DNA from 4 places in the Colwellia sp. BRX10-9 genome. Region 1 is predicted to be linked to each of the others. Evidence: predicted binding sites of a transcription regulator. Region 1 holds the regulator's gene; each other region holds the start of a gene.

Region 1 (8,028 bases):
TTTTTTTTTACCTAAAATAAATTATTTCAATGGCCATTATTGAATATAAATTCAAAAGCAATTAATCAAGGTTATAAGCGATAGTGACAACGTTGATGAAGATTAATTATTAATTGGATAACTTAACCGATAAATTCGTTGTTGTGTATTGAAAAAAAGAAAAATCGATGGCTAAATTTTTTAAGTCAAAGAAGTTTATAAAAGTGGTCATAAAATACGGTGAATAGATTAAGCTGTATAGCGAATATTTAGTTTTATGATGTGCAATACAAAAGGGCTAAGGGTATGTTTGTTATAGCTTCTAGCACTTTTTTATATAAGAATAACGTTGGAACAAAATGTAAGATTACAATAGTATATACCCGTTACTTTTTAAAGATCACAGACAAAGGTGTATCTTGATTGATAACGAGTCTATAAAACTATGCTGTATATAAACAAAATAAAACGTGAAAAATGGCATATATAAGACAATAAATTCACCTAACGCATAGGATCAATCATGACTGACTTTCGCCAACAAGCACTTGATTACCATCAATTCCCAACACCTGGAAAAATAAGTGTTGAATTAACCACGGCCGCTGAAACTAGCCGTGATTTAGCACTCGCCTATAGCCCAGGTGTTGCTGAACCGGTTCGCGCAATTGCGGCAAATCCCGATGATGTTTACAAATATACGGGCAAAGGCAATACCGTCGCTGTTATTACCAATGGTACCGCTATTTTAGGGTTAGGTAATCTAGGTGGTATGGCGGCTAAGCCGGTAATGGAAGGCAAAGCATTATTATTTAAGCGATTTGCAGGTATTAATTCATTTGATATCGAAGTTAAACATAAGACAGTTGAAGAATTTATAAATACGGTCGCCAATATCGCTGACAGTTTTGGTGGTATTAATTTAGAAGATATTAAAGCACCAGAGTGTTTTGCTATTGAAAAAGCACTTATTGAACGTTGTAAAATACCGGTATTTCACGATGACCAACATGGTACAGCTATTGTTACCGCTGCTGGAATGATCAATGCCTTGGAAATCCAAGGTAAAAGTATTAAAGATGCCAACATTATTTGTCTTGGCGCAGGCGCAGCAGCGATTGCTTGTATGGAACTATTAATCAAATGTGGCGCTCAGCGCGAAAAAATCTACATGCTTGATACTAAAGGTGTCATTCACACCCGACGTGATGATCTTAACGAATATAAGCGTATGTTTGCTAATAATACTGATAAACGTACCCTTGAAGATGTTATCGATGGCGCAGATGTATTTGTTGGTGTTTCTGGACCTAATCTACTTTCTGCTGAGCATGTAAAATTAATGGCACCCAATCCAATTATCTTTGCTTGTTCAAACCCAGATCCTGAAATAAAACCCTCATTAGCGCTTGCTGTTCGTGATGATCTTATTATTGCTACAGGTCGCTCTGATTACCCTAACCAGGTCAATAATGTGTTATGTTTTCCTTTTATTTTTCGTGGCGCTTTAGATGTTCGCGCTAGAACGATTAACGATGAGATGAAAATTGCCGCTGTCCATGCAATTCGTGAATTAGCAAAGGAACCTGTTTCGCAAGAAGTGTTAGATGCTAGTGGTGAGAAAAGTTTGACCTTTGGTAAGGAGTATATTATTCCTAAGCCGATGGATCCACGTTTGTGTGGTCGAGTAGCGCTTGCCGTTGCTAAAGCGGCGGTTGAGTCTGGAGTGGCAGCCCTAGAATTACCTGAAAACTATATGGAATAATCAGTAGTATTTATTAATAACGCTGTAAAAGGAGAGCTCGACTCTCCTTTTTTTATTTATGACAAATAGTAGGTCATGGTGCAGTGACTACATGGACGCAGAAAGTAGGAATTAAGAAATAGGGTAACGCAGGAGCAGTTACCTCTTGTACGTCATCTATATTCCTGACAAATCATTAATACTTGCACCTCTGTAGATAATGTCACCGATGGCAAAGCATAACAATATTGAGTAGGACGAATAACAATGAAAACTTCAACGAAAGCCGTTTTACTCTCAGCACTTGTTTACCCGGGTATTGGCCAACTAATGTGTCACGCTTATCGACGGGCTACGTTATTTATTTTAAGTTTTTCTGTGACAGTATATTTGTATATTGAAGAAGTGATGAGGCAATATCAGCCACTTATTAATAAAGTTAAATCAGGTGACGTTGCGCTCAATAGCCAAGCACTGATCGCAGAGATGTCAAAAAATCCCATTATTGTTGACCCTATCTTAATGAGTATATTAACCTATACACTACTAACTTGTTGGTTATTGGCTATTGTAGATGCTTACCGTATGGGCATAAAAAAAGACGCCAGAGCGTCTTTTTGAGGAAGTGTATTAAGACCCTTAGCTACTCGTCTTCAATTTCAAATTGACTGAAGTCGGTAATACCTTTTGCTATTAAGGCTTCGCGCACACTTTTAGGTAGCATCTCTGTATTGTCTTTTGTTAAATCGCCATCATCAGGAAGAGGCTGTCCGGTAAAAGCATGCAGAAAAGCTTCACATAACAATTCGCTGTTAGTTGCATGGCGTAAGTTGTTAACTTGCCGACGAGTACGTTCATCCGTTAACACTTTCAGTACCCGCAACGGGATTGAGACCGTGATTTTTTTAACTTGCTCACTTTTTTTACCATGTTCGGCGTATGGTTTTATATAATCGCCATTCCACTTTGCCATTTAATTACCTTTGTTTAGCTAAATTACTTTTTATAAGTTAGATTTTACTGGTTGTTGGCGTTGAGTCAATAACGAATGTGTAGAAGTTTAGAAGTCTAAAGTTCTTGACCGACAAAAGTAAAGCGTTTAGAGTTATAGACGTCCAAACATCTATTTGATTTTACTGCCCGATTGGAGCAAAAAATGACAAGCAAAAAACCAGCAACATTAGCTGTTAGAGCCGGCATTAATAGTGATGAACATCACGGTGCGGTTGTTCCTGCCATTCATTTATCGAGTACTTATGCTTTAAAAGGCTTCAACAATAAGCGCCAATTTGATTATTCCAGAACAGGCAACCCCACTCGAAGCACGTTTGCACAAGCTATCGCTGATTTAGAGCAGGGTGCTGTAGGCATTGTTACCAGCACAGGAATGTCAGCGGTGCACTTAATTTGTCAGTTACTGACAACAAAAGATACGGTTGTTATTCCACATGATTGCTATGGTGGAAGTTATCGCTTGTTTACCCACCTAGCAAAACGTGGCTTATTTAATGTGCTTGTTGTTGATCAAAACGATGATCAAGCGTTAGCGCAAGCGCTTGAACAAAAGCCAAGATTAGTTTTGATTGAGTCACCCAGTAACCCATTATTACGGCTGGTTGATATAAAAAAGGTTACTCAAGCCAGTCATGCTGTTGGTGCTTTAGTGGCAGTAGATAATACGTTTCTTTCTCCCTTGTTACAGCAACCGCTATTATTAGGTGCTGATATTGTTTTTCACTCGACAACTAAATATATTAATGGTCATAGTGATGTTGTGGGTGGGGTGTTAGTAACAAAAGAAAAAGAACTGGGTGAAGAGCTAGCGTGGTGGGCAAATTGTATTGGTATTACGGGTTCACCTTTCGACAGTTATCTGGCATTACGTGGCTTAAAAACCTTACCACTGCGCATGAAACAGCATCAAGAAAATGCTAATGCTGTTGCAAAATACTTAGAAAATCATCGAGCAATTAACGCGGTATACTTTCCTGGTTTAAAAAATCACCCGGGACACGAAATTGCTAAGCGTCAGCAAAAAGATTTTGGCGCTATGATGAGTTTCGAAATAAAAGGTGGTGTTGAAGCGGTTAAAGTACTCTTTGACAACTTATCACTCTTTACCTTGGCACAGTCATTAGGTGGCGTTGAAAGTTTAATCAGTCATCCATCAACGATGACCCATGCAGGTATGGAAATTGAAGCACAAATTGCAGCGGGTATTACTCAATCTTTAATCCGAATTTCTGTCGGTATTGAAGATGTTAGTGATATTATTAATGACTTAGAACAAGCTTTATCGGCAAGCCAAATTTAAAGTTGTAGACTATTTTTAGTAGAAGAATTAATGAGTGAAAATGACACAGTCAAATACAGTAGAACAATTATCATCAGGGAATAATCAACTGGCGAAGCATGCTATTCATGTACATAAATTTGGTGGCAGTAGCTTAGCAACTACCCAATGTATTGAACGTGTGGTTGATATTATTCGTCAAAACTGTCAATTAAATGATTTAGTTGTTGTTTCGGCAAATGGAAACACTACGGATGACTTATTCAATATTTATAAACTCGCACTTGAAGAAAGTGACGAGCTGTTTTTGGCTATTGAAACACTAGAGAAATCACAAAGCACATTAATTGGTGAGTTATTGAACCCTAGCAGTGCAGCAGACCTTATCAAGGTTTTGTCTGATGATATAACACAATTAACGGCTTGGTTATCTGATCAGCCAAGCCAACACCATGCAGATATGCTGGCATTTGGTGAGCTGTGGTCGGCGCGTTTATTATCGGCGGTGTTAAGTGAAAAAGTTTGTCCAAGTTATGCTATTGATGCGCGTGACTTTCTGGTTATCAATAATGATAAAGACTGTGCAGTCGACAATCAGCAAAGTAGTCAAAATTTTCAGCAGAACTTACAAAAAGGAAAGTTGGCGGTTATTACTGGCTATATCACTAAAAATTCTCAAGGTGAAACCTGTACTTTAGGTCGTAATGGTAGTGACTATTCAGCAACAATTATTGCATCACTGTCGGGCGCGCTGAATGTTACCCTATGGACTGACGTTGATGGCATTTATAGTGCCGATCCTCGTATTGTACCACTTGCCCGTAAATTACATCGCTTACCTAATGGTGTCGCGAAAGAATTAGGCCGCTTAGGTAACCCGGTTCTGCATGCAAAAACCTTACAGCCGCTCACTAACCACAGCACACACCTTCATGTAGCAAGTAGCTTTGATCCTGAAATTTCTGGTACAGAGATAGGAAAATTTGGTCAAATTGCTAAACAGGAATTGTCGGTTACCTCGCTTAACGATCTGTTACTGGTAAAATCGACCAGTTTAGCCGGTTCGTTTGGTGAACAAGCCAGTAATGAGTTTTCTGCGATATGTAGTGATGTTCAGCAAGGCTTTATGGTTATCCACCAAACACAACAAAAATTAGTGAGTCAGTGGCTGGCGAGTCATGATACCGAAGTATCATTCACACCGGTGTCGATTATAGCGATTGTTGGTCATAGTGTGGTAAATCAAGGTAATATCCAAGCGCGTTTTAAACGTGCCCTTAAACATACTCATGTACTGCAGGTGGTGAACTCGTTAAGTGAGCATAGTATTATCGCCATTCTTCAGCAGAGTTGTACCGGTGAGTTACTTAATAATGTTCATTATGATATGACTAAAGACGCTCGACACATAGGTGTTGTTGTTTCAGGGCTTGGTAATATAGGTCAACGATTTTTAGACTTGTTACCCGCGCAACTCAATCGAGTCTCTGTGTTAGAGAACGTTCATTTAGTCGGTTTAGTCACTTCTAAAAAAGCACTGCTTAATACCGATGGTATCGATGTTAATCAAGCAATGTCGCTTTATGAAAGAGATGCTACGCCTTGTGATAATGTCTTATTGATGTCGTGGTTAACGAACCATCCTTACGACGAATTAATTGTTGTCGATATCACCCCTAGCGAACATTTTAGTGATTTATACAGTGAGTTCTTTAAAGAAGGTATTCATGTTATTGGTGCCAATAAATGGGCGGCTTCTGCCAGTACCGCTCGTTATAATGACTTAGTATTAACCGCGGCTGAAAATAAAAGCTTATGGTTAGGCAGTACTACTGTTGGCGCCGGTTTACCGGTTAACTTTGCCATTAACGATTTATTGAAAAGTGGCGATAAGATAACGGAAATATCAGGAATTTTTTCAGGCACGCTTTCTTGGCTATTTGAAACCTATGATGCCAGTGTACCGTTTTCAACCTTATTAATGGATGCCTTATCTCAAGGGATCACTGAACCCGATCCACGAGAAGATCTGTCTGGGCGAGACGTGCAACGAAAATTACTGATCTTAGCGCGTATGGCAGGTTTTGAATTATCACTTGATGATATTGAATGCGAAAATTTAGTGCCAGAATCCTTACAAGGGTTATCAACGACAGAATTTTTAGCAAAGTCAGCAGACTTGGACAGTTACTTTGCTGAACAACTCACTAGCGCATCTAAACAGCAAGCCTGTATTCGTTATATTGCAAAATTCTGTGTCAACGAACAAGGCCAATTGAGCGCTAAGGTTTATCTTGCGACGCTTGCTAAGAATGATCCTTTTGCCTCTTTAACTCCGGGTGATAATATCTTTTTAATTAAGAGCCATTGGTATCAAGATAACCCCCTTATTATTCGTGGACCAGGCGCGGGTCGTGATGTTACCGCGGGTGGCCTACATTCAGACTTAGTGAGTATTTGCCAGCAACTGGCCGGTAAAAAACACCAAGTTAAAATCAAAGGTCTAAGTTAAATTAGCATAATCTAGCTATCATCATTATTACTACACTAAGGCATTAATACGCTAAATGAGAAAAAGCACAACTTGTAGGTTGTGCTTTTTCTCAATCGATACTAATAAACACTTGTCTGTTATCGCATTATTAACTAGCATTTAGATAATTAAAAAAAGTAGCTACTTAGCACAGGCACCAAGTTGTATTTACATGGAAAATAAAACCTATAGCGACAGCTATTTTACCAGCCAAGTAAAAAGTCTTTTAAGCAGAATTTATGGCCACAGCCAATTAAATGATTCCGTTCTTGAGCGTGCGATTGAGTACTATGAAAAACAATCTTTTATTGAGCATAAGTTAGATGAGCTCAAGCAAAATATTGAAAAAGTTAGTCGGCAAACAGCCACGGATAAAGCTAAAGCTTTACGGGTAAGACTCGAACGTGAACAACGCAATTATTACGAGGAATTGCGCTTTGAACGTAATGAGCGTCATCAACACCTCTATAAACTCTGTAAAGAGATCATCAAGTTGTCTGAGGGTGATTGCTTTGAAGACAGTAATCGTAAATCTAGCCAGCTTTTAGGTACCATACAATTAGTGAGCCCCACCCAGGGGCGAAAAATTGCTTTAACCAACGAGCAACATAAACCGCTTTATAAAAGCGTGTTATGTTTGCGTTTACTTGACCGACTATGCATGGATCAACATATTGTTGAGCCCTATATCAAAAGTGCTTTGGGGGATATCAACGCAGAGCAATATCAAACGTTGGCTGAAGATAATCCCGAGGCCTATCAAGCCTTTGTAGAGAAAGTAAAAATTCCACTGGTCATGGCGGCGCTATTACAAGATATCGGTAATAGCCACCCCGAGTCGCTAGCCATTTTGCGTGGTGCAGATTATCAAAAAGATCCTCATCGAACCTTACCTATTGAAGAGCGTAAAGCACTCTTACAAATAAATTATCGAGAAACGGTTAAGTATCTTATTGATGGTATTGGCGCCGGTATATATATTGGTAATTCAAAAAAAGATCGCGACGAGCACAATGTCGTTGAGCATAAAAAATTATTGTTCATTAAGCATTTACTCAAAAGTGCCGTCAACCCAAAAAAGGGTATTGGCAACCTTCTTAAAGTACCACAAATATACAGTTCTATTATCTTGTCGACAAAAGATAGCTATAACTACAAATTATTACCGAAAGTTTATTATGTTCTTAATCAAAACGCGGAGCGGGGAGCTTGTTGTCAAGCAGTGGTTAATGCACTGACAAAAATTACTGGCCATTTTCCACAAGGTTATGGTGTTACCTATGTCCCGTATGAGCAAGATATTAACGACCGCTATGAATATGCCATCGTTAGCCAGCTTTATCCTGCAAATGCTGATTATCCTATTTGCCGAACGGCAACACGCAACTTAGCCTTCATAAGTCATGGACAAGAGATAGTCATTAAAAAATCTGCTAATTTATATTTTACTGAAACCGCTAAAAGTTTCTCTACTATCAG
Region 2 (8,028 bases), on a different contig from region 1:
GACGAGAGTGGAAATTGAAATAAATTCAGGATGAACTCAAACTCCACCAGGATGAATTCAAGCTCCGTCAGAATGAACCCAAACTCCATCAGCATGAACCCAACCGCCGTCATCCTGAACTTGTTTCAGGATCTCGTACCTAAAAACTCGAAGCCCAGATACTGAAATAAATTCAGCATGACGGGAATGGAAACTGAAACAAGTTCAGTATGACGGGAATGGATACTGAAATAAATTCAGCATGAATCCAAACTCCATCAGCATGAACTCAAACTCCATCAGAATGAACCCAACCTCCGTCATCCTGAACTTGTTTCAGGATCTCGTCCCTAACAACCCAAAGCCCAGATACTGAAATGAATTCAGCATGACGATAGTGGATACTGAAACAAGTTTAGTGTGAACCCAAACCCCACCAGAATGAACCCAAACTCCATCAGCATGAACCCAAACTCCATCAGAATGAACCCAACCTCCGTCATCCTGAACTTGTTTCAGGATCTCGTACCTAACCACTTAAAGACCAGATACTGAAATAAATTCAGCATGACGGGAATGGATACAGAAATAAAATCAGTATGACTACAAGTTCTTTCATTTCAGTATTATCGGGGCTGTATTCGGTTTTGTTATACGTTCAAATGATAGCTCGTTAATGTGGCAATAAAAAAAACGAGACTTATTAAGTCTCGTTTTTTATTGTTTACGCTAAATACTCAGAAAAACTAATGAAGAATACGTGCGCGTATTGTGCCGTCAATTTGTTTTAATTCTCGTAATGCTAATACACTATCTTGTGCTTCGATATCAATAACTACATAACCAATTTGATCGTCTGTTTGTAAGTACTGTGCTGCAATATTAATATTGTGCTTAGCAAATGCTTGGTTAATTTGGGTTAACACGCCCGGTTGATTGCGGTGTATATGTAATAAGCGGCTTGTTCCCGTATGACCAGGCAAAGAAACTTCAGGGAAGTTTACAGCCGAAAGTGTTGAACCGTTGTCAGAGTATTTTGCCATTTTGCTGGCAACTTCTAAGCCGATATTAGACTGGGCTTCTTTCGTACTTCCACCAATATGTGGCGTCAAAATAACGTTGTCGAATGCACGTAATGGTGAAATAAACTCTTCATCATTACCTTTAGGTTCAACAGGGAAAACATCGATTGCTGCGCCAGCGACTTTTTTACTTTTAAGCGCTTCAGCTAATGCATCAATATCAACGACAGTACCACGAGAAGCATTGATAAAAATAACACCGTCTTTCATGAGTGCAAATTCTTTTGCTGCCATCATGTTTTGAGTTTGAACCGTTTCAGGTACGTGTAAGCTAACTACATCAGCTTCTTTTAATAAAACTTTTAAACTTGATGCTTGGCTCGCATTACCTAACGGAAGTTTGGTTTCGATATCATAAAAGCGTACTCGCATACCTAAGGTTTCAGCTAAAATGCCTAATTGCATGCCAATATGGCCGTAACCAATAATACCTAAAGTTTTGCCACGAGCTTCTACCGAGCCAGCCGCAGATTTATTCCATTCACCGCGATGAGCTTTTGCGCTTTTTTCAGGAATACCACGTAATAATAATAAGGTTTCACCTAATACTAGTTCGGCAACCGATCGTGTATTTGAAAACGGGGCATTGAATACTGGAATGCCACGTTTTTGTGCCGCTTTAATTTCAACTTGGTTAGTACCAATACAGAAACAACCAATAGCCGCGAGTTTTTTAGCATGGCTTAGTACATGGTCAGTTAACTGAGTACGAGAACGAATACCAATAAAGTGAACATTAGCAATTTTTTTGATCAAATCTTCTTCAGCAAGCGATGTACTAATACATTCAATATTGCTGTAGCCTTTCATTTTTAACTCTTCAACAGCGCTCGGGTGGACACCTTCAAGTAATAAAATCTTAATTTTTTCTTTTGCTAATGAATTATTGCTCATTTTCTAATATCTCATGTAGGACTATAGTGGTCATTGCCTTAACCAAATATAAAGTGTTTAGATGGCTAGATTTCTAAACTAGCATATAGTGTATAAACTCTAAAGATTTATTTTATGAGTTTTGCGCCATCTTGAGTGCCTAAAATTAAAACATCAGCGCCACGTAGTGCAAATAAACCATTAGTAACAACACCTACAATGGCATTAATATCGCTTTCAAGTTTTTTAGGATCAAGTATCTCTAAGTTATGCACATCGAGAATCACACAACCGTTATCGGTAATTACGCCTTGGCGATAAACCGGGTCACCACCTAACTTAACAAGTTCACGCGCTACATAGCTTCGTGCCATCGGAATAACTTCTACCGGTAAAGGAAATTTTCCTAGCATTTTTACTTGTTTACTTTCATCGGCAATACAGACAAATGTTTTTGCTACAGCCGCGACAATTTTCTCTCGGGTTAGTGCAGCACCACCACCTTTTATCATCGACAGATATTCAGTAATTTCATCGGCGCCATCCACATAAACATCAACGCTACCGACATTATTCAATTCAAACACTTCGATACCATGGGCTTTCAATCTTTGAGTCGACGCTTCAGAGCTAGAAACAGCACCTTCAATATCGTCTTTGATTGTTGCTAGGGCGTCAATAAAGTGATTAACAGTAGACCCGGTGCCTACGCCAACAATGGTATCGTTTTTAATAAATTCGAGTGCTTTAAAGGCTGCTGCCTTCTTCATTTCATCTTGTGTCATGTGAATCCTAATTAGCGAGGGGAAATTAGGTAGAAGTATATCAGCAGATGATTAAATATCGAAGTTATAGCTGGTGGTTGGAGTGATAATTTTAGGCAGTGGAATATCCCAACTTTCAAAAGGAATCGTGGTAACTTTTTGGCAATCGTGAGCTAAGCCAACTGGTAAGGGTTTAGCGTGTTTGTTTTGTTGATATTGAGCATGCCAGGCCGAAAGTGTTCGGTCATAAAAGCCACCACCCATGCCTAAGCGATTACCATATCGGTCAAAGGCGACTAAGGGGGTAAAAATAATATCAAGCTGAGCGACCGTTATTATATCTTGAACGTTAAGCTTAGGTTCTAAAATACCATATTTGTTTTTGACGAGAATAGACGTATCAGCATATTTTAAAAAGAGTAAATTATTCTTACTAAAAGGATGTATTACCGGTAAATATACGGTGATGTTATTTTGCCAGCACCAATCAATAAAAGGCTGAGTATTTAACTCGCCATCATTGGCTAAATAAATCGCGATGTGTTTAACGCCTTTGACTACTTTTTCTTTAATGAGCCTTTTCGATAATAAAAGTGATTGTTCTGCTTGCTGGTTAGCGTTTAATAAACTGCGTTGATAGCGAATTTCTTGGCGAAGAACATCTCTTGTTTTCATGATATTTAACCCCTTATAAAATAAGTCTAACGACAACAAGTAAATTACAGTAAAAATCAGCTATAAAAAAGCCAACAATAAATGTTGGCTTTTCAAAATTACTTTAACGATGAACGACTGTTAATTAAGCGTTAGTCGTTGCCGTTGAACCATTTGCGTTAGTTGTAGATGCTTCTGAATCATCAGGCAAATTTTCCCAAAATCTAGATTTGAAACCAACCAGTAAAATAATGATACCAATACCAATACTGAATAAGCTCACTTGGATGTAAAGAGAAGGAATTTGCGCGACGTTATTTGGATCATAGTTACCCGCTAACAAACCAGAAATAATATTACCGATTGAATAGGTTAATACAAAAACACCCATCATTTGTCCAGCGAAACGCTTAGGAGATAATTTACTTACGGCACTTAATGCTACAGGGCTTAAACAAAGCTCACCAACTGTATGTAGGAAGTAAGTTGCTACTAACCAATAAGGGGCAACTTTCATTCCTGAAGCAGCGTATTGTGCAGCAAAAAACATCACGATAAAACCACTGGCCATAATAATTAAACCAAAAGCACATTTTATACCGTAAGAAGGGCTGACCATTCTTTTACCTAAATTAATCCATAGAGCAGCAAAAAAAGGTGACAGTAAAACGATAAAGAACGAGTTAGTCATTTGGAACCAACCCGTAGGTATTTCAAATGATCCCACTATACGGTCAGTATAATCACGCGCAAATAAGTTGAGTGAAGAACCCGCTTGTTCAAAGCCAGACCAAAAACAAGCTGAGGCAATACAAATAAGTAATAACGCCCAAAGCTTTTTCTTCTCATTAGGTGTTATTGAGCTACCAAAATAAATAACGGCGTAATAAATAACAAATATTAGAGAAAATGCTACAGCAACATATTGGGCAACAGTGACAGGTTTAATGGTTAACATGCCCTGAAATACAGCAACCGTTACCAGTGCAATAACCGCTAAAACGACACCAATAACTGTCCAGCTTGTTTTTTGTGCTTTAACTGATAATGGGTATACAGGCTTTTCTCCTATACCGTTAAGCTTAGGGGTAGTAATTTTGTATTGAATTAAACCTAATGCCATGCCAATAGCTGCGGCACCAAACGCCCAATGCCAACCAACATTTTCCATTAAGTAGCCACAAACTGCATAACCAATAACCGAACCTAAATTGATGCCCATATAATAAATGGCATAACCACTATCACGGCGAACATCTTCATCTGAGTATAATTGACCCACCATAGCGCCAATGTTCGGCTTTAATAAACCCGTACCTAAAATGACGACAATTAAACCAATAAAAAAGGTGGTGTCATTAGGAATAGCTAAGATAATATGGCCAATCATAATAATGATTGCGCCGTACCAAACTGCTTTTTGACCACCAATTAATCGATCAGCTATCCAACCGCCAGGTAAGCCCATAAAATAGACACTACCGGTATATAAACCATATATAGCAGCTGCAGAAGCGACGGTTAAACCTAAGCCTCCTTCTTGTAAAGTAGCGGTCATAAATAATACAAGTAGCATACGCATACCGTAATAACTCATGCGCTCCCACATTTCTGTAACAAACAGCGTTTGTAACCCTGCCGGATGGCCAAAAAAAGAACCTGAATCAGGTTTGCTCATAAAAAATTCCTCTAAGATAAGTGTAAATTACAGATAAATATTATTATTTTAATTCGCTAAAAACATTTTAAAATATTGAAATAAGTTCTTTGCGCTGTAATTATTGTCAAATTTATTTGCGAAAGTCAGCGTGTGTTATACCTGTGCTTGCCATGAAAGGCAATAGTTTGGCACCGAGATTTGATTAAGCAGATGTAATGTTTTAGTTACTTTTGATACTTTTAGAAAGAAAAATAATAAACAGACTCTCCAAAATTAATTATTTGACGCCATAAAAGGTAAGCAAGTTACTTTATTCAATAGCTTGTTACTGATAAACTCCAAACGTTAATTTTAGAACTTATTTAGTCGATATATTTGGCCATTATTAATTTTTATGGTTTATAAGTATTGAGCTAATGTTATACCTCGCATTTATAGGAAATTTATTGCCCCAATGATGAACATTACTCGCTATCTTATAGCAACCTTTTTACTTTTTGCGCTTTCTTTAAATTTACATGCCCAGCAAGTGTCTGCTCAGCAAATTGAACAATTTAAAAAGTTACCTAAATCTCAACAACAAGCATTAGCCAAAAGTATGGGCGTCGATTTAAATGCTATTGAGGCTCAGTTATCAGGAAGTAATACACAAAACTCTCCTATTAATACACAGGTAATGCCACGCGATATAAATAGCCTGAACAATGAAAACCTTAAAGCCAAAGATGCCGAAGAAACAGAGAAAGCTGAAGCGATTTTTAAGACCTTGCCACGGTTTGGTTTAGATGTATTTGCAAATTCGCCAACAACATTTTCTCCGGTTATGGATATTGCCATTCCAGAAGGGTATATCTTAGGTACGGGAGACTCAGTTTCAATACAGGTTTTCGGTAAAGAAAATCGTGAAATGCAATTAACGGTGACACGTGAAGGTGAGTTGGTTTTTCCTAATCTTGGCCCCATTAGCGTTGCAGGATTAACATTTTCAGAATTAAAGACTTTTGTTGTTAATAAAATTCAACAAAAAATTATTGGTGTTAATGTGGTGGTTAGCTTAGCCGAATTACGCTCTATGCGTATATTTGTTTTAGGTGAAGCTTATAAACCCGGCCCCTATACGTTAAGTTCATTATCTTCAGTTACCCATGCCATTTTTGCCGCAGGTGGTGTCAGTGATATTGGCTCATTAAGAAATATTCAAGTAAAACGTTCAGGGAAGCTAATTCAACAAGTCGATTTATATGACTTATTAATTGAAGGTGATTCATCAAGTGATATTTTGTTGCAATCAGGTGATGTCGTTTTTATTCCCCCTCAAGGCAAGTCTGTGTCCATTGCCGGCGAAGTAAGACGTCCTGCTATTTATGAATTGAGCCAATCAGACGATTTTTCTAATGTCATTAAAATGGCTGGCGGACTTTTACCCGCGGCTTACCCAAAATCTACCATCGTAGAGCGTTATAACAAAAGCGATTTACGCAGTATCCTAAATATTGATTTATCCGATAAAGCCCAAAAAGCTGAAAAAGTTCAAGCGGGCGATTTTATTAGAGTGTTAAAAAGCTCAGACTTATATGTCGATTCAATTACTTTAATAGGCGCTGTAGCGCGTCCAGGTAAATACCAGTTGCAACAAAATATGTTGTTATCCGATGTTATTACCAATGCTGACGCTCACCTATTACCTTACGCCGATTTAAATTACGGCATTGTCGTTAGAGAAATTGATAGTGCCCGTAATATTGAAATTTTACAGTTTAATTTAGCCAATGTGTTTGCTGATAAAAACTCTAAGAGCAATATTCAACTCAGCAGTAATGATAAAATTATCATCTTTTCTAAAGCCTTTAAGTTTTCTGAAGAGCAATTCTTATTAGATGAGCTCGCCTACACTCAAGAAGAGTTATTAGCGAAAGAAAGAAATTTAGCGATTGAAACGAGTAAGAAAAAAGAGTTTTGGGAAACCCATGAGCAAAATGATGTTATGGCTGAGACTAAAGATGAAAAAATTTATACCTCTATCAATAATATTAACAGTGGTGCAGAGCATGAAAACGTAACAATTCGTGAAATGGCATTGTTTTCTCGCCAACGTTTACTGGTGCCTATTGTTAATAAGCTTCGTTACCAAGCAGGATCAGGTGAAGCGGTAAAGTTAATTGAAATTGATGGTGAAGTTAAATTTCCAGGGGTTTATCCATTAGGGAAAGGGGCTCGGGTAATCGATTTGATTTTAGCTGCCGGCGGCGTTAAAGAGTCAGCTTATTTATCAAGAGCTGAGTTAACACGTAATGAAATGAGTGGTATTAACTCTGTAAAAATCTCTAAAAATATTCATTTAGTGAATGCCCTCAATAATATTGATGAAGATAATATTCTGCTAAAAAGTAAAGATCGCCTTAACATTCACCGTATCCCTTCATGGAGTGAAAATTATGTTATTGAGTTGCGCGGCGAAGTACTTTTTCCGGGTAAATACACCGTCCGTCGTGGAGACAGCTTATCAAGTATTATTCTTAAAGCGGGAGGATTAACAGCTTTTGCAGATCCCAATGGCTCTGTTTTTTCAAGAACAAAGTTAAAACAACTTGAAAGACAAAACTTAATGAAAGTAAGTGCCGACTTACGTATTGAAATGGCAACTAAGTCTTTATCAAGTAACAGTGGTATAACTTCATACAGTGAAATTCAATCGTTATTAGCAGACCTATCTAAGGTAGAACCGCTAGGGCGTTTAGTTATTAATTTACCGCAAGTTATAGCCAAAAATGATTATGATATTGCGATAGAGGGCGGCGATGTACTGTACATCCCAACTCAGAATCGTTCAATTAATGTTATGGGGCAAGTGCAAGTGAATAGCTCACACATGTTTGACTCATCAAGCAGTGTTGAAGATTATATAACGCAAAGCGGCGGCTTAAAAAAACGTGCTGATGATGAGAGAATTTATATTATTTCATCAAACGGTAGTATCCAAATGTTTGAAGAAAGTAATTGGTTTAGCGGCGGTGCT
Region 3 (8,028 bases), on a different contig from region 1:
CTCTCACCAATACTTATATTACTTAAGGTATTTTCAGTATAAAAAATTATACCTTGATCTGCTTGTGCTTTTTGCCAAAGGCTCTGACGTATAACGCTATTTTCAACGATCCAACCTAGCTGTTCATTGGCTGAGGTATCGGCTAAATCGTCACAAGAAAAAAGTAACTTGCCAAAGCCAGCTTTATCCCAAACATGCATATCAGTATAAGCTTGAATACGTTTTTGTTGAATTAATGGCCAAACATCAAGATTATCAAAAATTTGTTTACTGGCGACATTAAGCGCACTAACTCGAACATCAGGCTGTTCTGGTAATTCATCCGGCGGTGAAGTGTCAACAATAGCAACGGTTAACTGTGTTTGCTGACGTAGCGCTAAAGCTAAGGTTAAGCCCACCATGCCGCCGCCAACAATTAATACATCAAATTTTTGCATGTTATTCTTCTTAATTTTAAAATGGCTTTACGTTAGGTTAACTGGGTATTTTTAGTTACCTTGGTTTCACCCTTAATAACCCATCGTTTTTCTAACGAGGCGACTTTTTAATGGTGATAAATAATTCATGACTTTCAAACCAACATTACGACCTATAACTAAAGGGGGCAATTTATTTGAAAAAAGTGTCACTAACGAATCGGTTAAACCAATGACTTGCTGATGATCTAACTTTCGTTGCGAGGCATAATGACTTAACAGAGAAAATTGTCCAATGTCTTGATTGTTATTTAAGGCTACTTTGATCAGCTCCACCATTTGCTTAACATCTCTTACACCCAAATTAAAACCTTGTCCGGCAATAGGGTGAATAGTGTGAGAAGCATTACCAATAAGTGCCATCCGATGAAAAACCTGTTCATCTGCCATTAATAATTTAAGCGAATAAACATCGCGCTTACCCACTTGGGTTATTGCGCCAAGCCAACTACCAAAAGCATTTTCAAGTTCATCTTGGAATTGTTTATCGCTAAGTGCTAGCATTTTATCTGCTTGTTCAGGCGGTAATGTCCATACCAAAGAACAACGACTATCACTTGTTGCGCTCCCCTGTTTTGACAGTGGTAACATCGCAATAGGACCAGTATCAGTAAAGCGTTCAAAAGCCAAATTGTTGTGGGCAATCGCCGTACTTACATTGGTAATAAGTGCCGATTGACCGTAGTGAGACTCTTGCACAGCAATGTTAGCAAATTTTCGACAGGCTGAATGAACACCATCACAGGCTAATAGTAATTTCGCGCTAAGCTTTGCTGTTGAATTAAGCGTCAGTTCAACCTGCTCTTTTTGCCAAGTAATATCGGTTATTTTATCGGGAGTGAACCAAGTGATATTACCTGTTATTTTGTTTTTCTCTTTTAAACTGCTTAATAATGCTTGCCCAAGCAATGACATTTCAACAACAAAGCCGAGTGCATTAACTTGATGATGCTCAGCATAAAGTCGAGCTTTACCGTAGAAGCCTCGATCAGAGATATGAATATTTTTAATAGGCTCGGCTAGATGCTTTAATTGTTGCCAAACGCCTAAACGTTCTAAATAGGTTGCTGTGCCATGTGAAAGCGCTAACACACGATCGTCAAAAGTTAATCTTGGATCTTCTAATACCGGATTAGCTTCAACAATGGCAATAGACAGTGGCTGACCCTGTTGTTTTTTGCAGTCGATCAAACTCAGTGCCATTAATGCACCAGATAAACCACCACCAGAAATTACGATATCGAATTCTTTTTTCATAGTTAATTTTTAGCTATTTAATACAGTCGCTTAAGATAAAGCGTTAAAGTGAAATGCTAAGTTCATTGCCAATTCATCATTGAACTGTGAAATAAAACATTGATTAATGATTGCTGCCTGAATTTAAATACGTAAATCTATGATGACAAGTTCATATGGCAATGTGAATTGACGATAAAAAAGTCAGTTAATTATTCGCAGTCATTAGTTGTTCAATCTCAGCAATTGATTTTGGCGCATTTACCGTTAAGTTTTCATGACCTTGATCAGTTACTGCTATATTATCTTCAATTCTTATTGCTATACCGCGCCACTTTTTATCAACACTATAATCATCAAGTGGAATATAGATGCCCGGCTCTATGGTCATCACCATACCTTGTTCAAACGCTCGACATTGCTCGCGTTTATCATTTGACTGATAATCACCAACGTCATGAACATCTAAACCCAACCAGTGCCCTAAACCATGAATAAAATACTTTTTACAGGCTTTGTCCTCGATTAACAGAGCTAAATTCCCAGACAATATACCTAAACGATGTAAACCTGAAGTTAGGAAGTTATTCACTAAAACATTAAGCTCGGCAAAGGTTGCGTGTGGCTTTATTGCATCAATCGCTAAGTTCTGTGCATCTAGCACGAGTTGATAGACTTCTCGTTGTGCTAATGTGAACTTGCCATTTGCAGGAAAGGTGCGAGTAATGTCAGCCGCATAGCCGCTAAGTTCACCACCGGCGTCAATCAACACCAATTCATTATTTTTCAGTACGTCATCATTGTTAGTGTAATGTAAAATATTGCCATTATCACCACAGGCAACGATACTGCCATAAGCTGGGTGCCTTGCACCATTACTGGCAAATTCATGCAATATTTCCGCTTCTAATTGGTATTCAAATTTACCAATCGCTGACTGTTTCATCGCTCTGGCATGAGCCGCACCGCTAATAATATTTACTTGACGCATAATATCGAGTTCGCCGGCACTTTTGATTAAACGCATTTCTTCAATAATATTTCGACAATCAACCAGTAGTGTCGGTGCTTTTACGCCAAGGCGGCTTTGCGCTTTAACCGCTGACAACCATGCATATATTTGGCTATCTAAGCGGGTACTTTTTCCTTGGCAAAACAATAAGTGACTTTTATCCGCAATATAATCAGGGAGGTATTGATCTATTTCGGTTAGTGGAAAACATTCATCTACACCATAATGCTCTACCGCTAACATTTGTCCTACTCGCCTACCGTGCCAGACTTCTTGAAGGGCATTTTTCTCAAGGTTAAATAAAATACTTTGTTGATTTTCTTCTCCCTTATCAGCAGATTTAATCAGCACTAAAACAGCATCAGGTTCGTTATATCCCGTTAGATAATAAAAACTTTTATCTTGGCAAAAAGCATATTCGGTATCGTTGCTACGCGTGACTTCTTGTGCAGCGGAAAATATCGCAATAGAATTTTCTGGCATCGAAGCAAAAAATTGAGCACGACGTTGGATGAATTCGGCCAAAGGTAATAAAGTATTTTTAACTAAAGTTGATGTATTCATGACTTAATCTTTTTTTAGTGGATAGTATCTTCTGCACTTTTACTTTCTGGCGGTGAGCCGAGCTCGGTAAAACACAATAAAGCAGAAATTCTGACATATTCAGCTATTTCAAAATAGGCTTGCTCGGTATCTTCGTCTTCTTCCATTTCGTCAGACAAATTAGAGATTTCAGCAAAATCAATAAGGACTTCTTTAACGTCTTCTGATAATACCGCTTTGTTTTTTTGTTGTAGGCCGAATCCTAAATTGAAGCCTTGTACCCAAACACTTAAGGCATGGCCACGTTCAACTATACTATCGTCATCATCGGGTAACGTTAATTGAAAACCATAAGAGTCATCAATAATGTCATGCCAAACTTTTGCAAACATTGATTTGACCAACGACTTAACCGCACGAGGTAAACCTTCGCCGTTGTTAAACAAGTCATTAATCATCACGATATAGTCCTCACTTTCAAAGGTAAAACCGGCACAAACTAAGCCAGTTAATACCCCATGTAATTCAGCGCCATGGACGGTAATACTTTCTGTTGTAAGAATTGCTTGCACTGAGGCAAAGTCTAAAGAGGTTTCGTTGGACATGTTTTAATCATCAATAAAATGCGTGAGTTAATGCAAGGTATCGTAACATTCACGCTTTTATGATGCTAGAGATTAAAAGGAGAAAACCCTAGAGAACGCTTGCATAGTGTACTGCTCATCGCTATAGTGCTCAGATATGTATATATTACTATTAATTAAGATGTTTTTGTGAGAATAAGCCTGTTATGAGTCAACACTCGGTTACCATTGAAGTTGCGAATAGAAGACTGAAGATTTCATGTCCTAGCGGGCAAGAGTCGTCTTTACTATTAGCCGCTGAAGAGTTAAACCAACGTTTGCTAACAGACAGTAAAACTTGTTCTATAAAGACACCTGAACAATCACTAGTAATGACTGCACTTAACTTATCTAATGATTTATTAGCTGCTCGTAAAGAAATTATCGATGAACGTGCTGCGCTGCAAAGTAAAATTGATTTACTACAAGCGACTATCAAACAAGCTGTAATTTCCGAATACCTCAAGAAAGCCTGATTTTTCAGCAACCTCTGTTCACTAAAAAAACAAACAAACTTAAGTTACAAAAAAACACTTAAATCGCTTTGAAAAATTAGCTATACTAATTTCGTCTTCTGGGGTGTTTGTATGTTAACTATGTCCCTGAGCCGATAAGTTTTAACTAAGGAAGTTGATTATTAACTATTGTGCAAGCCCGGCTCGTATCGGGAAGCCTACGGTTGAAATGATACCTCCGCCCTGAACACCCGGTGTTCAGGACTAAAGTCGACTGCGGCACCTTGGAAGCATCCTTTTTAAAACCATATTAGGTTTAAACATATTAGGCTTAGACCTGATATCCCCGCGCAGCACCTAACAACACCCAGTATTCAGGACTAAAGTCGACTGCGGCACCTTGGAAGCATCCTTTTTAAAATCATAATAGACATATTCGGTTTAAACATATTAGGCTTAAACCTGATACCTCCGCGCAGCACCTAATAACACCCGATTTATCAAATATTAGTCATAATGTTAAAGGTAAAATAAAGAATAAAAGGCTAACTTACTATATACTTAATAGACTTATCGTTATTAATTAGCTTACTTGTTTATATGCCTATAAAATACCTCTGTGTAATGCTGTTGCTAATGCTGAATACTTCATCAAGTATCGCTAAGCAACTTGTTGTTACTGAGATATTACCGCCCTACCAATTCTATCAAGAGAATACTGCGCTAAGTGGATTCTCCGTAGAAGTCATGCAGGAAATATTCAAAATTACCGGTGATGAAATTGATTTACAGGTATTCCCTTGGGCTAGAGCTTATAAAACCGCACTTAACCAACCCAATACTCTTATCTTTTCACTATCTCGCACCAAAGTTCGAGAAAATCTATTTATTTGGGGCGGTAAATTAATGAGAGAAGATATTTATGCTTGGTGTTTACAAGAAAAATTTAAAACACCCGTCACTGATATAGAGCAACTTAAAAAATATAAATTGGCGGTCACTAATTCGTCAAGTACCGCTCAATATTTTCAGCAAGAAGACTACCCCTTTATTTATACTGTCGTTTCACCAGAGCAAAGCTTACAGATGCTCTACCTTAATAGAGTTGATTTTATAACGGGGACAAAGAGCACCTTAGTGGCGCGAGCGAGTAAATTAAATTTAGAGGTAAGCAGACTAAAAAAAATTATACCTCTCTCAGTCGTTAATCATGACTTATATTTTGCTTTTAGTCTAAATAGCGATAAAAAGATTGTCACTAAATATACCAACGCTTATAAAATAATAGAGAAAAATGGCACTTTAGACAAACTGAGAAATAAGTGGCAAGTGCAGTAAACGCTACATACTTAGTAAATAATGACTAGTGCGCTTTACTTTTATCTAAAAAATCAATATAACAAAGACGAATTTTATCAGTTAGTTAATAACAATAGACAACATGACCCAAAATCATCTAGCAAACAAATCAAAAAAACCACAAGGGCAAGTTTATGCTGACACACCAGCGATCGGTATTTTTGACTCTGGCATTGGTGGTTTGTCGATTGCTAAGTGTATCCATCAGCATTTACCCAATGAAAATCTTATTTATGTGGCTGATAGTCAATTTGCACCTTATGGCGATAAGTCGTCAGCAGAAATCATTGAACGGGTAAATAAAATTGCTGACTGGTTGATTAGCCAACAGGTAAAAGCCATTGTTGTTGCCTGTAATACCGCAACAGTTAGCGCTATCGATCAACTGCGTTTGAGGGTTTCAATTCCAATTATTGGCGTTGAACCAGCGATAAAACCCGCTGCGTTGCACAGTAAAACAAAGAAGGTAGCCTTGTTAGTAACAGGGGCAACCGCAATAAATACTCGGTTTCTGTCTTTAGTGAACAAGCATAAAAATGGCGCTGAAATTTATATTCAGCCATGCCCTGGCTTAGTGGAGCTTATCGAGCAAGGCCTTCATGAAAGTGAACAGTGCCTTGAAATACTGCATACTTTTTTGCAACCTCTTGTGCAAAGTAATATAGATACCTTAGTCTTAGGTTGTACACATTACCCCTTTGTTCGTTCGCTTATACAAAGAATTGTTGGTGATAAAATTACCATCATGGAAACCGCTCAGCCCGTAACGGATCAACTTACTCGGCAACTGGCAAACCAAGGATTATTGGCAAGTACTCTATCTAGTTCGCAACAACACTTTTTTAGCTCTAAGGTATCTCAGCAACAAGCCAAATTGATGTCAGTACTTTTTGGTCAGAATGTTACCCTTCAGCAATTTCCTGCTCTATAAATGAACAATTAATAATTATTTTTAGCCGTTTAGCCATCTAGGCGTAAAAAAACTAGAAAATAGTTAATCTTGCAGTTAGAATAACTCCAATTCGAAAATATTTTAAACTATTACATTTTTCTGAGGTTATATGTCTACTCAATTTTTCACTTCTGAATCAGTTTCTGAAGGTCATCCGGATAAAATCGCCGATCAAATTTCTGATGCGGTACTTGATGCTATTATCGCTAAAGATAAGAATGCTCGTGTCGCTTGTGAAACTATGGTGAAAACTGGTGTAGCTATTATTTCAGGTGAAGTTTCTACCACGGCATGGGTTGATCTAGAAGCGATTACCCGTAATGTTATCAGTAATATTGGCTATACTTCGTCTGACGTTGGTTTTGATGGTGAAACTTGTGGCATTATGAATTTAATTGGTCAGCAATCACCTGAGATTGCCCAAGGTGTTGACCGAGCAAACCCTGAAGATCAAGGTGCTGGTGACCAGGGATTAATGTTTGGTTATGCGACCAATGAAACTGAAACGTTAATGCCTGCGCCAATATTTTATTCTCATCGTTTAGTAGAGCGTCAAGCTGAAGTCCGTAAATCAGGGGTCTTACCTTGGTTGCGTCCTGATGCTAAATCTCAAGTCACTTTTATTTATGAAGATAATAAGCCAGTAGCGATTGACGCGGTTGTTTTATCAACTCAACATAATCCAGAGATTTCTCAAGAAGATTTGCACGAAGCGGTGATGGAAAATATTATCAAAGCTGTGTTACCTGCCGAGTTATTAACTAAAGATACTAAATACTTTATTAATCCTACTGGCCGTTTTGTTATTGGTGGTCCGGTAGGTGATTGTGGTTTAACGGGTCGTAAAATTATTGTTGATACCTATGGCGGCATGGCTCGTCATGGTGGTGGTGCTTTCTCAGGAAAAGATCCATCAAAAGTTGATCGCAGTGCTGCTTATGCTGGTCGTTATGTAGCAAAAAACATCGTTGCGGCTGGTTTAGCTGACCGTTGTGAAATTCAAATTTCTTATGCCATTGGTATTGCTGAGCCAACGTCAATTTCAATTGAAACCTTTGGTACCGGTAAAGTCTCTGAAGCAAAATTAATTGAATTGGTAAGAGCACATTTTGATTTACGACCATACGGCATTACTAAGATGCTTGATTTGTTACACCCTATGTATCAGATGACAGCAGCTTACGGACATTTTGGTCGTGAACCTGTTGAAGTCACTGTTGGTGATGATACTTTTACTGCATTTACGTGGGAAAGAACTGATAAAGCTGACGCACTTAGAAAAGCTGCTGGTTTTTAGTTTTAACGACTAAACATCAAGGCTCCTAATAAAAAAGCGACTTAATAAGTCGCTTTTTTTATGTTCAAAGGGTAA
Region 4 (8,028 bases), on a different contig from region 1:
TTTTGCATTAAGGCACTTGCGCTTTTTATAATTGCCCCAAAATATAGATTATAGACGCTCATCAATAAACTAAATGGAAGTGAATGTGACTACAAATGCCATTGAAATCACCCTAGAAAATTTTCAACAAATTATTTTAGAAGAATCAAAATCGAAGTTAGTCTTAGTTGACTTTTGGGCGGCACAGGTCCCTGAAAGTTTGGAGCTAAAAGATAAGCTAGCCATCGGCTTGCAGGGTTTTGAGCAGTATATATTATACGCCACGGTTGATTGTCAAACTCAGCAACAAATTGCCCAACAATTTGGTATTCAAGGTTTACCTACGGCGATTTTAGTGAAAGATGGCCAACCACTTGATGGTTTAACTGGGCCACAAGATGACGACAATATAAAAGAATTTTTAGCGAATCATTTACCTAAAGAAGAAGACTTATTACTCATTCAGGCGCAAAAGTTATTAGCTGATAATAATATTAATGATGCCTTCACGGTCATTAATAGTGCTTATCAACTTAATAGTGAACGTGCCGACATTAAATTAATGATGGCAGATGTTTATTTACAAACGGGTAAAATAAGCGAAGCAGAATCTTTATTAACCACTATTTTAATGGTTGACCAAGACAGTCACTATCAAGCGCTTATCGCTAAACTTGAGCTTGCCAGTCAAGCCGCCGACTCACCAGAAATTAAAGCACTAGAAGCACAGTTAGTGGACGACGTTGACAACATTGCTTTACAACATCAACTTGTTGCGCAATACAGCCAAGTCAACCGACATGAAGAAGCGTTGACGTTACTGTTTCGTTTAATGCAAAAAGATAGTAGTGATGCTGCAAGCAAAGATCTTTATCTTGATGTGTTAAAGGCTTTACCTGATGGCGATCCATTAGCCAATAAATTTCGCAGAAAACTGTATACCTTGATGTATTAAATCAGTACTTGGCAGTAGATGCGTAACACTGATTATTTCAGTGTTACGCACTTTGTGAAAGGTGAGGTTTTACTCTCAAGCTGACAATATGGCTTTAAGTCTCTGATGGTTTTAATTTACCCACGAACGTTTTTCTAAATTTTGCGAGCTTAGGCGAAACAATCGCCTGACAGTAAGGATTACCAGGATTATTATTGAAATAGTCTTGATGAACATCTTCACCAGAAAAGAACTCTGACGCTTGAGTTACTTCGGTCACAACCGCTGAGCTATACATATTGCTGGCGTCGACTTCTTTAATAATATCTTCAGCAATTTGCTGTTGTTCTTTGTTGTGATAAAAAATCCCTGAGCGATACTGGGTTCCTATATCGTTACCTTGACGATTTAATTGGCTGGCATCGTGTAGCGTGAAAAACACTTCTAATATTTCACGAGAAGTGATCGCTGTGCTATCAAAGGTTAACTGCACGACTTCTGCATGACCGGTTTGACCCGAGCAAACGTCTTCATAAGTTGCTAGCGCTGCGCTACCGCCCATATAACCTGATACGGCAGATTTAATGCCGATTAATTGGTTGTATGCACCTTCAATACACCAAAAGCAACCGCCTGCCAGGGTGATTTTTTCTTCATGTGATGACATTAAAATAAACCTTAATAAATTTGATTAAAATAACTGTATAACAATAGACGTTTAGATGTCTATATGTTTTTATCTGAAATTTAAAATAAACTGTTTTTGATCAGTTAAAATTATAAAAATTAGCGTAACATCAACAAATACGATTAACCAATATAAAAATATTATGTCTTTATTTTTTAGAAAGTTTAACCAAGTTCGCACCGTTCTTTTATTGCGCAGTGCGGCAATTATTATTCAGCTGATATTAATACTTTTTGTTAATGGCGTTTTAAACTATCAGCTGCCTTGGTTACCGCTCATTATTGTTATTTCAATTGAAGCTTTATTTACGTTAGTCAGCTATTTATATTATAAATCTGGGAAAGAAGCCGATAAGCTCGCCTTACTTGGGCAGATTTGCGCTGATATCTTATTTCTCTCACTTATTTTGTATTTTAGCGGCGGAGCAACTAATGCTTTTGTCTCGTTATTACTTATTCCTATTGCTATTGCTGCTGTGACGTTAACACCGCTGTTACTTGGAAGTGTCGCACTATTAGCGATTGCTTCATACAGTGTTTTATTGTGGTTATTACCCATGTCAGTAATGCATGGCAATATGCAAAGCCACTTTATTGGTATGTGGATCAATTTTCTTTTTTCTAGCATTGTTGTTGCAACCGTTGTTGGCCAAATGGCACGAAGAATTTCTCAAAAAGAACAGGCGATAGCTGCTTTTCGGGAAGAGCAATTAAAGCAAGAAAAAATTATGTCATTAGGGGTCGCTTCTGCGCAAATAACTCATCAGCTCGCTACTCCCATAGCAACTGTACAGCTGCTTGTCGATGAACTCAGTGAAGAGCTACCTGAGCACCCAGCGATTGTTGACCTACAAGGACAGTTATTACGTTGTAGCAGAAGTTTAGCTGAGTTTCGTAAAATGGTTTTTGAGATTAAAGAGCAAAAGTCAAAAGAGGTACTTTGTGCTGATATTGTGCAAGAAATGCGTGATCATATTAACTTAAATTATCCTGATGTTAGGGTGAACTTTTTGTCTGAGACGCACCAATCAATACTCAGTGAAAACGCTAAAGTATTGGCTGATGCTTCATTATTGCCAGCGATTTTAAATTTAGTTAATAATGCGATTCGAGCCACTAAAGCCAGCGGTAGTGATAAAATTGAGTTATCTAGCTTGTTTGATGAAAAAAATTGGCAACTCAGTATTCGTGATTTTGGTTGTGGTTTTACCCAATTAACACTAAGTGAGTTAGGCGTTAAACCCGTAAACAGCAAGCAAGGGTTAGGTATGGCGGTATTTTTGAGTCATGCAAGTTTAGAGCGATTAGGTGTGACACTTACCTTAACCAATCACGTTGCCGGTGGCGCATTAGTAACGTTGAAATTACCGTTAGTGGTTAATGATATGCAGGAAAAAAGTGAATGAAATTATTAATTGTTGAAGATGACAGTACCTTTGCTAATACGCTTAAAAGGCGTATGGAAAAACATGGTTACAGCTGTTGGTTGGCCGATAATATTAACGATGCATTATTAACCTGTCATCGTCAATTGCCTGAATTCATATTGCTCGATATGAAACTCCATCATGAAAGTGGCTTAAATTTGATTAATCCGATGAGGAAGCTATTGCCAAAGAGTCGTATTATTTTATTAACTGGTTTTGCCAGTATCGCTACTGCAGTTGACGCAATAAAGCTTGGCGCAGATGATTACTTAACCAAGCCGGTCGATACACAGACTTTATTATCGGCCTTAGCTAAAAACGCTAACAGTTCGTCGCTAAAAAAATCAACATTGGTTGCAAATTCAGCAACAAACATTATAAATGAGCCAACGTTGTCAACCGAGCAGGTTGAATGGGAGTATATTCAACAAGTCTTAAAATTTAATAATGGTAATGTTTCAGCAACGGCTCGTCAGCTTTCAATGCACCGCAGAACCCTACAACGCAAGCTACAGAAAAAGCCAACGGTTAATGGTGAAGTTGATTAACCTTAGTTTTCAATATTATAAGCAATATGCTGGTGAAACCTTAACGTTAATTCATCTTTATTAATGGGGATTTCGAGTTCGGTCGCTAATAAACGCATTGCCTGTTCTATTTGGTTAATAAACTTGCCATAGCCGCTGTGCTGGGAATCTTCTGCGGTAGCCACAAAGATAAGTTGTACGTTATCAACTAACTCATCGGCTTTCCATTTACTCACCAAGCCACAGGGACTCTGTTTAGGGTTATAACCTAACATTTGTAACTCACCCATCTTAGAAATTATTTCATGCAAACTATGTCGGACAATGGGGACTAAACCATTAGCGATTAACGCCCCATTATTTAAATTAAAGCGCTTAGCCACCAGTGAAAAAGTATCAGTTAAATAAGTATAAAGCGGATTGTATGGATCTTTAGAATTGGCATCAATGTCGACTAAACCCAATAAACGATTATCAATCGTTAGATTAATTACCGCATAACTTATTGCCGATGCGTTCGGTGTTATAACAACGTTTTGTGATTTATAGCGTTCATCAATCGGCCGTAATTTATGTGCTTGTGTGCCTAAGCAGCCTTTATTTTTAGCAAATAAATCATAAGTAAGATGTTGATGATCACGTAAACGTATCGCTTGGTTAGGTAATTTTGTTTGCTCGATAAAACTATGCAGTAACCGAGTCACTTTTTGATGAAATGCCGCGGCATTAAAACGAATGTCGTCGCCAGAGGCTAAAAACAGCAGGGTGATCTTTTTTGCGCGAATACTGGCATCAAAAAAAGAATTTTGTAATTGATGATTTTGAGGATCGTAATAAAATAAAATTTGCTGGCTGGTTTGCCATTGGTGCATTTCTTGACTGTAGCGAACGCGAACTAATTTATCGTTAGCAATAAATAAGCTACTTTGTATCGCATAGTCATTACTTAGCGTAAATAATAATTGTGATAAACTTTGATAAAAATCATAGTAAGGTTGAGTGCTATGCGTTGAAATATTTGGAGAAATTAACTCTATTAATTCATCGGTAATGGCAAACTCAGCTAAAATATATTGGTTATCTCGCGCATTTGAAGGAATATAAGCTTTGTGCGCCGCACTGCGTTTTCTTATTATAGACATGTTCGTTCCCTGTTTGAAGTTAGTCGATAAACTTAGGATGATTATAAATAGACCTTGTGACACTTTTATGATGTTAAAAGGTTTTGAGTTATTATCCCGACAAGAAAATTTAATAAGTAGAGAAACTATGTTTTCAGATCAACAAGCTTTGCTCGATGCTGTAAATCAAATAATGCCTTTTGGAAAATATGCAGGTAGACCCTTACTAAAATTGCCAGAGCCTTACTTAGTGTGGTTTAAATCAAAAGGTTTTCCTGAAGGTAAGCTAGGACAGCAACTTGAATTAATTTACGAAATAAAACTCAATGGTCTTGAAGGCATGTTAGAACCACTGTTACGCTCAAGTCGCTTAGGTATTCCACAACATTAAAATAATTTTTTATATAAAAATAACTTTTAATAATCATAGGTAATAACGCTTGTTGCTAACAAATTGTTTTATTTATTTAATCTTATAATTAGGATTTTTCAGCTCTCAATCATTAACTGTCGAACACTTTTTAATCGTAATTTTACTTGATTTAGCCTCTTGCTTATTCTTAACTGAATTGTCGACTGCTGTTTTATTCGACAAGTATTAATAAGTATCACCAAGACAATGATGGAGAGTTATCGATGCAAACAAAGAAAAGAGATCGTCTAGGCAGAGCACATTCCAATGGTTATAAAGCAGGCCTCACCGGAAAAACAAAAGAAAAATGTCCTTATCAAAATACAGATGCAAAATCAGAATGGCTAGGGGGTTGGCGTGATGCGTTAACGGATAAAAATCTAGGACTATTCAAGTTATAAGTTAACATCTTATTTTTAATAAAAAGGAGCCCTTTGCTGATGTTTACTAAGGGCTGTATCTTTTTTTAGTTAACCTTATGCTTGTTCAGGCAACTGCCAGTTTATCGGAGTCATATTTTTTGATTGTAACCATTGGTTGGTTTTTGAGAAATGCTGACAGCCAAAAAAACCGCGATATGCCGATAAAGGTGAAGGATGTGGCCCGTTTAATACAAAATGCTTTTCGGTATTAATGTTTTTTCCTTTCTTTTGCGCATGAGCTCCCCAAAGTAAGAATACACAACCGCTACTTTCTTGATTAATGTGCTTTATTACTGCATCAGTAAATGTTTCCCAACCTAACTTAGCATGAGAATGAGCCTGTGCTTGTTTGACGGTTAAAACCGTATTCAGTAATAGCACCCCTTGCTCTGCCCACTGCGTTAAGCAACCGTGGCTTGGCTTATTAAAGTCAGCAAACTCATTAACAAGCTCTTTATAAATATTGACTAATGAAGGTGGGACGTTAATGCCGGGTTGCACAGAAAAAGCGAGTCCATGAGCTTGATCTTCACCGTGGTAGGGATCTTGCCCTAAAATAACCACTTTAGTGTCTTTAATATCTTGATAACAAAAAGCATTAAAAATATCGTTTTGCGCAGGAAAGATAACTTCGCCCTTTGCTCGTTGTTGAGAAATTACTTGGTTTAGTTCGATGAAATATGGCTTGGCTTGTTCTTGATTAATAAGTTGTTGCCATTGCGGCTTAATATTTTGATTTATCATGAGGTATAAAAATGGCCGTTAATCTAAATTAACGACCATTATAAACGTGTTTTTAACTGAACGAAATTAGTGATCGTTTAATAATAAATAATCACGTAAGTCGCTAAAGTTAGCGGCCATATCTTTTGATAAAATGGTTTCGCTGGCGCAGTCAGCAAGCTCTTTTGGTAGACCGATTGGTTGTCCTAAAATACTTTCAACCACCTCTTTGAATTTTGCTGGGTGTGCGGTGCCTAAAAACACACCAAATTCACCTTCATCTGCATTGTACTGTAACGCTTTATAGGCAACGGCTGCATGTGGTTCACTGATGTAACCCAGCTTGGCTAACTGTAAAACAGTTGACTGTGTTTGTTCTTCATCAATTGAAACTGAACTAATACAATCGCTAGGAACTATGCCAGACTTTAGCATATGTTCAACGCGAGGCCAGTTGTTAGGATCGCTAACATCCATAGCATTTGAAATTGTCGCTACAGTAGCATTAGGCGTCCACTCACCTGTTTTTAGGTAACGAGGCACAGTATCGTTGGCATTTGTTGCCGCAATAAATCTTTTTATCGGTAAACCGAGTGCTTTAGCAAATAAACCAGCGGTTAAGTTACCAAAGTTACCACTGGGAATCGATACCACAACATCGTTTAATTCGCTTTTACACTTTTGACGAGATAACTGTGCAAACCCTTCAAAGTAGTAACATACCTGAGCTAATAAGCGGCTGATATTTATTGAGTTAGCTGAATTTAAACCTATAGTAGTAGCTAGCTCTCTATCATCGAATGACTTTTTAACTAACGCCTGACAATCATCAAAACTCCCGTCAATAGCGAGTGTTTCAATATTGCCGCCTAAGGTCGTAAACATTTTTTCTTGTAGCAGGCTGATTTTTCCTTTCGGATATAAGATCACCACACGAATATTTTCAATGTTATGAAAAGCATGAGCAACCGCCGCGCCTGTGTCACCTGAGGTCGCCGTTAATATAGTGATCTTTTTATCTTTGCTAAAAACTTGCAAACATTTAGCCATAAAACGCGCGCCAAAATCTTTAAAGGCGAGTGTTGGACCATGAAAAAGCTCTAATATAGCTCTGTCTTTATTGATGGGTTGAATTTGTGCTGGAAAGTTAAAAGCACTGGTCACAATCTCAGTTAATTGCGCTTTAGTTAAATCACCTTCTACAAACGGGTAGAGGACATGTACACTTCTTTCAACTAAAGGCATAGCGAGTAATTCATCGATATTATCTAACACTGGGATTGTTTCAGGAAAAAAGAGTCCCTGATTTTTTCCTAGTCCTTGCTTAACCGCACCAGCAAAACTGACTTGTTCATCGTTTTCTTTTAAATTATAAAATTTCACAACATATTCCTAATAAATTTGGTATTTTTAATAAAGTGATTAAGCGGGCAATCTCTCAGCACCCGTTAAGTCAACCTGACAGACATGAACAAAACCTGAGTCTGTTTGTAAATAATTTTTTTGTAACCAAAGCGCGCTATCTTGGGCTTTTTCAAGCGAATCACAGACACAAAATAAGGTAGGCCCTGATCCTGAAATGCCTACAGCTAAATGACCTTGAGCGCTTAAATAGTCTTTAGCTTCGATAAATTTTGGTAACAAGTGCTGACGATAAGGCTCTGCAAGTACATCTTTGAGTACTGAAAATGCTTGTTGTTTATCATTACGGTGGCAAGCATCAACAAAAGTTGCTAAATTTTGTCCGAAAGTAATGGCGTCAGCACGACTGTATTGCTTGGGTAAAACATCGCGCG

Evidence for each region. Region 1 encodes MetJ, which represses methionine synthesis genes. Its sites were predicted from a motif close to TAGACGTCTAGACGTCTA; they were not measured.
Region 2: the regulator MetJ is predicted to act here: its motif matches at 2,014-2,031, upstream of serA (phosphoglycerate dehydrogenase).
Region 3: the regulator MetJ is predicted to act here: its motif matches at 6,658-6,675, upstream of metK (methionine adenosyltransferase).
Region 4: the regulator MetJ is predicted to act here: its motif matches at 1,625-1,642, upstream of msrA (peptide-methionine (S)-S-oxide reductase MsrA).

What each region holds. Positions count from the first base shown of each region.
Region 1 is NZ_JACGVV010000002.1:250,434-258,461, forward strand. Features, by position in the region: gene H4J69_RS02335 (malic enzyme-like NAD(P)-binding protein) at 503-1,744, shown strand; gene H4J69_RS02340 (hypothetical protein) at 1,991-2,344, shown strand; gene metJ (met regulon transcriptional regulator MetJ) at 2,367-2,696, opposite strand; gene metB (cystathionine gamma-synthase) at 2,880-4,037, shown strand; gene metL (bifunctional aspartate kinase/homoserine dehydrogenase II) at 4,078-6,528, shown strand; gene H4J69_RS02360 (hypothetical protein) at 6,722-8,028, shown strand, end outside.
Region 2 is NZ_JACGVV010000004.1:182,035-190,062, forward strand. Features, by position in the region: gene serA (phosphoglycerate dehydrogenase) at 726-1,955, opposite strand; gene rpiA (ribose-5-phosphate isomerase RpiA) at 2,063-2,719, opposite strand; gene H4J69_RS04245 (5-formyltetrahydrofolate cyclo-ligase) at 2,771-3,373, opposite strand; gene H4J69_RS04250 (peptide MFS transporter) at 3,498-5,030, opposite strand; gene H4J69_RS04255 (SLBB domain-containing protein) at 5,467-8,028, shown strand, end outside.
Region 3 is NZ_JACGVV010000023.1:16,377-24,404, forward strand. Features, by position in the region: gene H4J69_RS13365 (UbiH/UbiF/VisC/COQ6 family ubiquinone biosynthesis hydroxylase) at 1-437, opposite strand, end outside; gene ubiH (2-octaprenyl-6-methoxyphenyl hydroxylase) at 510-1,733, opposite strand; gene pepP (Xaa-Pro aminopeptidase) at 1,921-3,288, opposite strand; gene H4J69_RS13380 (UPF0149 family protein) at 3,303-3,872, opposite strand; gene H4J69_RS13385 (cell division protein ZapA) at 4,058-4,366, shown strand; RNA gene ssrS (6S RNA) at 4,459-4,640, shown strand; gene H4J69_RS13395 (ABC transporter substrate-binding protein) at 4,982-5,683, shown strand; gene murI (glutamate racemase) at 5,787-6,635, shown strand; gene metK (methionine adenosyltransferase) at 6,766-7,953, shown strand.
Region 4 is NZ_JACGVV010000006.1:19,517-27,544, forward strand. Features, by position in the region: gene H4J69_RS05260 (tetratricopeptide repeat protein) at 86-934, shown strand; gene msrA (peptide-methionine (S)-S-oxide reductase MsrA) at 1,029-1,580, opposite strand; gene H4J69_RS05270 (HAMP domain-containing sensor histidine kinase) at 1,744-3,006, shown strand; gene H4J69_RS05275 (response regulator transcription factor) at 3,003-3,575, shown strand; gene H4J69_RS05280 (DUF3083 family protein) at 3,578-4,696, opposite strand; gene H4J69_RS05285 (DUF3820 family protein) at 4,824-5,066, shown strand; gene rmf (ribosome modulation factor) at 5,312-5,488, shown strand; gene ung (uracil-DNA glycosylase) at 5,564-6,253, opposite strand; gene thrC (threonine synthase) at 6,320-7,615, opposite strand; gene thrB (homoserine kinase) at 7,655-8,028, opposite strand, start outside.